One region of the Arthrobacter sp. efr-133-TYG-120 genome, then DNA from elsewhere that is predicted to be linked to it. Evidence: predicted binding sites of a transcription regulator. Region 1 holds the regulator's gene; the other holds the start of a gene.

Region 1 (4,895 bases):
GCAAGTCCCTTGCGTACCTGATTCCGTTGATTGCGCACTCGATGGAGAGCAACAAGCCCACGCTCGTGTCCACGGCCACCTTGGCCCTGCAGACGCAGATCGTGGGCCGGGATCTGCCCCGGCTCCTGGAAACCATCAATCCGGAGCTGGAGCGCCCGGTCAGCATCGCCCTGGTCAAAGGCCGGGCCAACTATGTCTGCCGGCACAAGCTGGAGGGCGGGTTCCCCAGCGAGGAACCGGCTGAGGGGCAGCTGTTCTCCCTTGGCGAGGACACCAGCGTTCCGCATCTGGCCGCAGCCATCGGTGGGCCTGCCTCGCAGCTTGGCAAGGAAGTCGTGCGGCTGCGTGAATGGGCGGCGAAGACCACGACGGGGGACCGCGACGAACTCATGCCGGGCGTGACGGACCGGGCCTGGCGCCAGGTATCCGTCACGTCCATGGAGTGCCTCGGAGCGCAAAAGTGTCCGATGGCCGAGGAGTGCTTCAGCGAGCTCGCCCGCCACCGCGCCGCGGAGTCCGACGTCGTGGTCACCAACCACGCGATGCTCGCCGTCAGCGCCTTTGAAGGGCTGGCCGTCCTGCCCGAATACGACGTCGTGGTGGTGGACGAAGCACACGAGCTCCAGGACCGCGTGACCGGTGCCGTGTCCGGGCAGCTGTCCGTGGCGATGATCCATGCCGCTGCCTCCAGCGCCCGCAAACACACGGCCATCACCGTGGACGCGCTGAACGCCGCCGCGGATCGCTTGGAACTGGCGATCACGGGAGCGCCGTCCGGCCTCTTGCCCAACGGGCTCAATGACGAACAACTTGATGGCGTGGACCAGCTCCGGGAAGCGTGCCGTGCGGCGCTTTCCGATTCGAAGGGGGATTCGTCCAACGCGGTCGACGGCGGACGTCAGCTCGCGCGCTCACGGCTCATGCTGATCCTCGAGTTGTGCGAACGGCTGCTCTCCGCCCGGGAAAACAGGGAAGTCGTGTGGCTCTCCCGGAACAGCAGCTTCGATCCCCAGCAGGGCTACACGGCCCCCGACGAGGACTCGCCGGCGCTCATCAACATCGCGCCGCTCAGCGTCGCCGGACGCCTCCGCGAAGGGCTCTTCGCGGGCCATACCGTGGTGTTGACCTCTGCCACTTTGGCTATCGGGTCTGCATTCGAGGCCACAGCCGGAGGGCTGGGCTTGACTGGCCAGGGCGCCCCCAGCTGGACGGGCGTGGATGTCGGCTCGCCCTTCGACTACCCGAAGCAGGGCATGCTGTACGTCGCCAAGCACCTGCCCAAGCCGGGTCGCGGCACCTCGCCCGAAGCGTTGGACGAACTTGAAGAGCTCATCAAGGCCTCGCACGGCGGAGCTTTGTGCCTGTTCTCTTCCCGTCGTGCGGCTGAGGACGCCGCGGAAGCGATGCGGTCGCGCCTGGATGTGGACATCCTGTGCCAGGGAGAATCGACCATGGCCGCGCTGGTCAGGCAGTTTGCCGAGGAGGAGGACACCTGCCTGTTCGGCACCATGTCCCTCTGGCAGGGCGTCGACGTTCCCGGCGGTTCATGCCGGCTGGTCGTAATTGACCGGATCCCGTTCCCTCGCCCGGACGATCCCCTGATGACGGCACGGTCCCGCGCGGTCGCCCAGGCCGGGGGCAACGGTTTCATGGCAGTGTCTGCAACGCACGCGGCCATCCGGCTGGCACAAGGGGCCGGCCGCCTCATCCGTTCAACGGGGGACAAGGGCGTCGTGGCAGTACTGGATTCACGGCTTTCGACGGAGCGCTACGGCAACTTCCTCAGGGCAGCGTTGCCGCCCTTCTGGCCCACCACGGACCGTTCAGTGGTGCGCGGTGCCCTCGAACGTCTTTACGCCGAGTCGGCCACGGCCTAAGGCAGGGGCCCCTCGGGTGAGGGTGCCTTAGAGCGAGCGCGTCCTAGAGTGAGCGCAGGACCGAGACGACTTTGCCCATGATGGTGGCATGGTCGCCCAGGATGGGTTCGTACTGCGTGTTCTGCGGGAGCAGCCACGTGTGGCCGTCGCGCTGCCGGAAGGTCTTGACGGTGGCTTCGTCGTCCAGGAGTGCGGCCACGATGTCGCCGTTGAGTGCGTCGTTTTGACGCCGCACTACCACCCAGTCTCCATCGCAGATAGCGGCGTCGATCATGGAATCACCGGCGACCTTGAGCATGAAGAGCTCGCCATGGCCTACCAATTGCCGGGGCAGAGGCAGGACGTCCTCAACGGTCTGGTCGGCCAGGATGGGTCCACCGGCAGCAATGCGCCCGACGAGGGGAACCATGGCCGTGTCACTGGCACTCGCGAGTTCCGTGACGGCCAGGCCGCCGGCGCTGCGGAGTTTCGCCGGCGCTTCAACGCCGGGGATGACGGAGCCACCGTCCAGGGTCAACGGCATGAGAACTTCCATGGCGCGTGGACGCTTGGGATCGCGGCGAAGATAACCGAGCTTCTCGAGCTGCGACAACTGGTGGGTGACGCTGGACAAGCTGGCCAAGCCGACCGTGTCTCCGATTTCGCGCATCGACGGCGGATACCCGTGATCGTTCACTGAACGTTGGATGGTCTCCAGGATTTTCTTCTGGCGGACGGTCAGGCTCTTGGGGGCCTTCTGCGGCTGCTGGCTCCGCGCTGAGGCCGACCCGCTGCCAGTGGCTTTCGCTGCCATGTTCGCCAACACCCTTCCGTTCCGTCCGCGCGGCCCTGAGGGGCTTGCCGGGACTGTCGGCCTGAAATGTCAGACCCTCCTGTTGCACTGATTCAGTGCTCGTTCCTTCACTCAAACGTAGGGCAGGCGCAGGCGTTTATCAAACATTTGTTCTAGCGAGTCTCGACATCGTTCGTTGATAAGTGCTAAAAATGTCGTAGCAAGGTTCGAATATGTGTTCTATAAAAGTGGTGCGGGGTCCGGGTGTTCGCCCGAATCGTTCGAAGACAACAACGAACAACCGTCCTGCAAGCACTGAATGAAGGCAAGAATTGGCAGCCGCAACCAGAGATTCCGGAACGCGGCATTGTTCAGAAGGGCTCAGCTCATGTCCGCAATCACCATCACCCACACACCCGGCCACGGTGCGCCGGCGGGCCGGCTCCGCCTGACCCGCAGGGGCCGCATGGTCTTCTTCGGCGTCCCGGCCATGCTCCTGGTTGCAGCGCTCCTTAGCCTGGCGGGATTCCTGAATTCGCCGGCCAAGGCTGCTGATTCCGCCGCTGAGCTGCAGCCCACCTCCAGCACGAGCGTCACGGTACAAGTGGGCCAGTCCTTGTGGGGGATTGCGGGAAGCGCCGCACCGTCCCGGGATCCACGCGACGTCGTTGCGGAGATCATCCAGCTGAACAACCTCCAGGACGGCCACATCGTGCCCGGCCAGCAGCTGTTCATTCCTTCGACTTAGCGGCAACTTGGACCGGGTTGCCCGGCCCCTGGACGGTCTCCGTGCCGTCACAGTTTCAGGGCATCCGCCGCGGCACCTTAAACTGTCATGGTGAGTGACCAGCTTGAGCGACTTGACCGACTTCCCCTCCGGACCAACCTTCGCGGCCTGAGCCCCTATGGCGCGCCGCAGCTTGATGTTCCGATTTTGCTCAACGTCAACGAAAACACGCATGGCGTCCCAGCGGACGTCCAGGCGGCCATCACCGAAGCGGTCGCGGCAGCCGCCACCGGACTGAACCGCTACCCGGACCGCGAGTTCACCGAATTGCGCGAAGCCCTTGCGGAATACCTTGGCCACGACCTTTCGGCCGAGAACATCTGGGCAGCCAACGGCTCCAATGAAGTACTCCAGCAGATCCTCCAAGTCTTCGGCGGCCCGGGCAGGTCCGCGCTCGGTTTCCCGCCGACGTACTCCATGTACCCTTTGCTCGCGAGCGGAACCGACACTGCATACATCGCTGGTGTTCGCGCTGAAGACTATGGCCTCGATGCGGCCTCGGCGGCCGCGCAGGTCCGTGAACTCAAGCCCAATGTCGTGTTCCTTTGCTCCCCGAACAACCCCACCGGCACGGGACTTGGCCTGGACGTTGTCGAAGCCGTGTACGACGCCGGCGAGGCGAGCCGGACCGTGGTGATCGTGGACGAGGCCTACCACGAGTTCGCCCACGACAACACGCCAAGCGCGTTGACGCTCCTCCCCGGCCGGGAGCGCCTTATTGTGTCCCGGACCATGAGCAAGGCGTTCGCCCTCGCCGGTGCGCGCATCGGCTACATGGCAGCTGCCCCCGAGGTCGCCGACGCCATCCGTCTGGTACGCCTTCCGTACCACCTCTCCGCCATCACCCAGGCGACCGCACTGGCGGCCCTCCGTCACCGCGAAGCCCTCATGGCGGACGTCGAGGACATCAAGGTCCAGCGCGATCGCATTGTCAGCGAGTTGACCCGCATGGGCTTCAAGCCGGCTGCCTCGGATTCGAACTACGTATTTTTCGGCGGAATCGAGAATCCCCACGCCCTGTGGCAAGGCCTGCTGGAGCGCGGAGTCCTGATCCGCGACGTCGGCATCCCGGGCCACCTCCGTGTCACCGCCGGCACGGAGCCTGAAACCACTGCATTCCTCAAGGCGCTCGAAGCCTTGCTGGACGGCCAGGTCTCCGCACCGGCCTAGACTTGAACAAGTCCCACCACTCCTTCCTCCTAAGGACATATCGATGAGCGAAAACGGCGCCAGCACGGCGGCCGCCCGGACAGCACGCATGGAACGCACCACCAGCGAATCCTCCGTCCTGGTTGAAATCAACCTCGACGGCACGGGCGTCTCGGATATCAGCACCTCGGTGCCGTTCTATGACCACATGCTGACGGCGCTCTGCAAGCATTCGCTCATCGACATGACCGTCAAGGCGAGCGGAGACACCCACATCGACGCCCACCACACCGTGGAGGACGTTGCCATT
Region 2 (4,895 bases), on a different contig from region 1:
AAGACCACGATCCCGTAGGTGCTCCTGAGGAAGGGTTCCAGGTCCGGGTGGAGCTGTTCGACGGTTTCCCAGCCGCCGCGCCGGTTCAGGAAGGGCTTGACCATCTCGGCTTGCATGGGACCGGGGCGGAAGAGGCTGATGTCGGTGATCAGGTCATCGAACACGGCCGGCTGGAGTTTGCCGACGAGTTCGCGCTGGCCCGGGGATTCGATCTGGAAACACCCCAGCGTATGCGTGGAACGGATCAGCTCGAAGGTCGGCTCGTCATCCAGGGGCACCGCTTCGAGGTCGACGGTTTCACCGGTGGTGCGTTTGATTTCGGCGACGGCGTAGGCCATGGCCGACTGCATCCTGACGCCGAGGACGTCGAGTTTGATCATGCCCATCGGGTCCATGTCGTGCTTGTCGTACTGGGACATGGCCAGGCCCATCCCGGACGGCTGGACCGGGGTACGGTCCAGCAGGGAGGTGTCGGAGAGGATCACCCCGCAGGGGTGCATGGAGATATGGCGCGGGAGCCGGTCCAGGCGCTCGGTGATGTCCACGAGTAGGTCCAGTTGCCGGCTGCCCTCCACGCGTTCGGCCAGGTCCCTCAGTTCGGGTTTCTCGGCCATGGCCTCGCGGAAGTGGGAGGCGGAGAAGCGCCAGAGGTTCTTGGCGATCCCGTCGATGTCCTCCGGGTCCATGCCCAGGACCATGCCGGCGTCCCGGGCCGCGCCGCGGGCACGGTAGCCGGACTGCATCGACATGAGCGTGACCCGTTCCGGACCGAAACGGGCGAAGATCTCATGGTAGATGTCGTGCCGTCTCGCGGATTCGACGTCGATGTCCACGTCGGGCAGGGTCCGGCGCCGGGTGCTCAGGAACCGTTCGAAGAGCAGGTCGTGCCGGATCGGATCCACGAAGGAAATGCCCAGGGCGTAGTTGACCAGTGACCCGGCCCCGGATCCGCGGGCAGCGGAGCGGATGCCCATGTCCCGGATGAGCCGGGCGACCTCTGCCACGGTCAGGAAGTAGGACGCGAACCCGAGATCGGCGATGGTGTCCATCTCCAGCCGCAACCGGGACTCCACTACCTCCGATGCAGGAGTACCGGCGCCCGTGTAGAGGGTGTTGACCCCGGCCCGGGCCCGTTCCCACAGCACGGTGAGGGGGTCGCCGCTGATGCCGATGATGGAGGCTTCGGGCATGACCGGCACACCCCACCCCGCATCACTGACCGGATCGATCCGGCACCGGTCCGCCAACGCCTGCGTCTCCGACAACAAGGCTTTGGCGGCCGCGGCGCCTGCCTGGCCGACCGCCGCGATCTCAAAGGCGAGGGCCTCCATCATGGGTCCGGGTTTCAGCCAGGCCTGGGCCGTGGGCTGGACCCCGGTCTCATCGAGCCGGCGCAACGCCCGGGCGGCATCCAGAATGTCCGCGGTGATCGCCCCGTCAGGAAGAACATACCGGACGGCATTGCTCAGCACGGCCGCAACCTTGGCCCTGCCGGCGAGGCGGAGCATCCTGGTGGCATGGGTGTGGCTGAACGGCAGCCCGGGCGCGGACAGGTGGGAGACGACCTCGACCCGTAACGCGTCCCTAGGCAGGACGGACAGCCACTCCTCCATCAGGGCCATGCCGTCGCCCCGGGTCCCGACCTTGAGCCCGACGTCGGACAACGGCCCGAGCAGCACGGTCCCCACCGGTCCGGCATCTGCAAGAACATGCTTCGCGATCTCCGCCCGGGTCACCGCGACGGTCTTGCGGGCGTGAGCGGCCGAGACCAGCCGGCACAGGGCCGCGTAACCGGCGCCCTGGTTGTGTCCGTGGGCCAGGACAACGACCCGCCCGCCCACGCTCCCGTCAGCGTCGAGGACGGCGAGTTCGACGCCGAGGATCGGATCGATCCCGGCCGCGACGCAGGCACCGATGTGTTTGGGGATCCCGTAGAGCCCGTCGCGGTCGGTTACGGCCAGGGCGTCCGCGCCCCCGGCCTTCGCCGCGGCCGCCAGGGTGTCAGGCCAGTCCACCCCGTAATGGGCGGAAAACGCCGATGCAGCGTGCAAATGGGTAAACATGATCTAGCCGAGGATGCGGGCCAGCACCCAATCAGCGTCGTCACGGACCAGCTCGAACACCCGCTCGGCCGAACGGCCGCGGCCGGATGCCGTGATCCGCCAGGTCTCCGTCTCGAGGACCGGCGCGCCGATGCCCTTCTGGATACGGGACTGTTCCACCCACCACGGACGCCTGGTGTAGAACCGCAGAGGCGTCTCGGTGCTCCGGTACAGCCGGTCCCGCCACTCAAACCCCAGAGGGCAGCCGTCCGGGGTCGTCCGCACTACCACACGCTCGTCAACATCCAGCACTAGAACACACCTTCTAATAGAAGAACTATCAATAGAATATGCGTTCTACACTACGTGCCGCCACGGACAGTTTGAGAGGTTTGAGGAAGGAAAGCGAACCCGTGAAGAGCTCTCGGGCGACCAGATCGATGCAAGTGTCGACGTCACCGTTTCGGCCCGGGCGCGCGAGGTCTGCTGTTAGTATTCCTGCGTGAGTGTCGACATAATCCGAGGAACGAATGCAAAGCCGGTTGCGACCGAAGCGCTAATTACAAGCTTCGAACGTCGGACAGACCTCACCGGACAGCTATGGACTGGCTATCCGCTTTTAGGAGGTAACGACGGGGCATACCCCGTGGATGCGGTTTTCATCTCACCTGACCATGGAATCGTTGCCATCGACTTGATCGAGGGAAATGACAGTGAGGGCTACGAAGACCGCCAGGAAGATCTCGTGCGGCTTCTTGGTTCGCGACTGATGCTCCAACGAACCCTCGTAAAGAAAGGGAAGCTAAGAATTACACCGGAGGCGTTGAGCTTCTCGGCAATCGACACGGTTCAACCAATTGATTCGAACGAAGACGGCTACCCGCTCTGCGGTCCTGCCACCCTGGACAAGACACTCGAAGATCTACGAGTCTCGCCGATTGACATAGACACTCTCGACAGCCTGACTTCCGCCGTGCAAAACCTGTCCGGCCTCAGGAGCGGGCGCACACCCAGAGTGCTAAAACAAAAAGACTCGCGAGGGGCAAAGCTGAGCAACCTGGAGAAGTCAATTGCCACGCTTGACAAACAGCAAAGTGAAGCCGTGGTCGCGACTATCGATGGGGTTCAGAGAATTCGAGGGCTCGCAGGTTCTGGTAAGACAATTGTTTTGGCGTTGAAAGCAGCTTACCTCCACGCCTACCATCCGGAATGGAACATTGCGGTCACCTTCAATGCTCGATCGTTGCAGGATCAGTTCGTGCGTTTGATAAGGCGTTTCTTCATAGAGCAAGGCGGCGAGGAGCCGGACTGGAACCGTCTCCGTGTAATGAACGCTTGGGGTGGCCGCGGACGCGAGGGAACGGGTATTTATGCTGAATTCTGCCGAAGCAACAACATCGACTTTTGGGACTTCCGGGGGGCTTCACAAATGTATGGAAGTCAAGGGGCGTTTGAAGGCGTATGTTCTGCCGCGCTGAAAGAAGTAGCAGATCCAGTTCCGTTTTTCGACGCGATCTTAGTCGACGAAGCCCAGGACTTCCCCCCAAGTTTCCTTCGACTGTGCTACGAAATGCTTGACGAACAGAAACGTCTTGTCTACGCCTACGACGAACTGCAGAATTTGTCCGGCAAAGGTATGGCCTCCACTGAAGAGATCTTCGGCGTGGGCCGTAACGGACGTCCACGAGTTGATTTTGAAAGTAATGGGGAAGCAAATCATGGTAGCCAACGCGACATAGTCCTTGAGAAATGCTATCGCAACTCTGGCCCGCTGCTTGTGACAGCCCACGCCCTAGGTTTCGGAATATACAGGGAACCGCCGGAAGCAGCCGACACTGGGATAGTGCAGATGTTCGACAAAGCAGACCTTTGGCACGACATTGGCTACGAATCATCGCTGGGTCCCCTCCAAGCCGGGCAGCGAGCGGAGCTAATCCGCACGAACAGGACAAGTCCACACTTTTTGGAGAATCACTCCAATCGATCCGACTTGATACAGTTCCACACATTCGCGAACGAAGAGGAGCAAAACTCTTGGGTGGCGGATCAAATCACGGCCAATCTGGGGGAGGACGACCTCAGGCACGATGACATCATGGTGGTGAACCCGAATCCCCTTACGGCGAGAACGAACCTCGGGCCCCTCAGAAAAGCGCTCCTAAGGGAAAATATTCAATCTCATCTCGCTGGCGTAGACACCTCCGCCGATGTCTTTTTCCAACGTGACCAGGACTCAGTCACCTTCACGGGTATTTATCGTGCTAAGGGAAACGAGGCTGGGATGGTGTATGTCGTTAACGCGCAGGAAGGTCAGGGCCAAAGTGCCAACCTGGCTCTGGTGCGCAACAGACTCTTCACAGCCATTACGCGGAGCAAAGCGTGGGTACGTGTCGTCGGTGTAGGCCCGGAGATGGAACAATTGAAGACGGAATTCGAGCGGGTTCGAGAGGCTGAATTTGCTCTCGACTTCATTTATCCCGATGAAGTTCAGAGAGCCAAGATGCGGATCCTCCATCGGGAGGTGAACGCCGACACTCAGAAGGCCATCAACAGCCGCAACACTTCCGCGAGGCTGCTCTTGGAAGATTTGCAAAGCAAGAGACTCTTCTTGGAAGACTTGGACCCGGAAATTACCGCCCAACTTCGTTCCATGTTGAGTGAACAAGATGACTAGAGGGCCAAGCGCTCGCGAAGTTTTCAACGAAACCCGCAATACGGTGCATAATCTCGTAGGTCTGGGACTGGCAGACGACTCGCGGGATCCAGTTCTGACCGTGAGAAACGGTCGTTCGACAATTCAGACACAGGTGCGCGTTGATGGAAGCGTCCTCCACGCGGATTCCTATGCGGCGC

The links. The regulator LexA, encoded in region 1, represses DNA repair genes until DNA is damaged. The targets are predictions, from matches to a motif close to TCGAACANNTGTTCGA.
Region 2: the regulator LexA is predicted to act here: its motif matches at 2,387-2,402, upstream of QRN51_RS17000 (DUF6504 family protein).

The regions. Positions count from the first base shown of each region.
Region 1 is NZ_JARVRI010000013.1:42,648-47,542, reverse strand. It holds gene QRN51_RS07675 (ATP-dependent DNA helicase) at 1-1,877, shown strand, start outside; gene lexA (transcriptional repressor LexA) at 1,921-2,670, opposite strand; gene QRN51_RS07665 (LysM peptidoglycan-binding domain-containing protein) at 3,038-3,397, shown strand; gene QRN51_RS07660 (histidinol-phosphate transaminase) at 3,488-4,606, shown strand; gene hisB (imidazoleglycerol-phosphate dehydratase HisB) at 4,650-4,895, shown strand, end outside.
Region 2 is NZ_JARVRI010000029.1:118,209-123,103, reverse strand. It holds gene QRN51_RS17005 (DNA polymerase III subunit alpha) at 1-2,066, opposite strand, end outside; gene QRN51_RS17000 (DUF6504 family protein) at 2,067-2,354, opposite strand; gene QRN51_RS16995 (DEAD/DEAH box helicase) at 2,545-4,716, shown strand; gene QRN51_RS23370 (DUF2290 domain-containing protein) at 4,709-4,895, shown strand, end outside.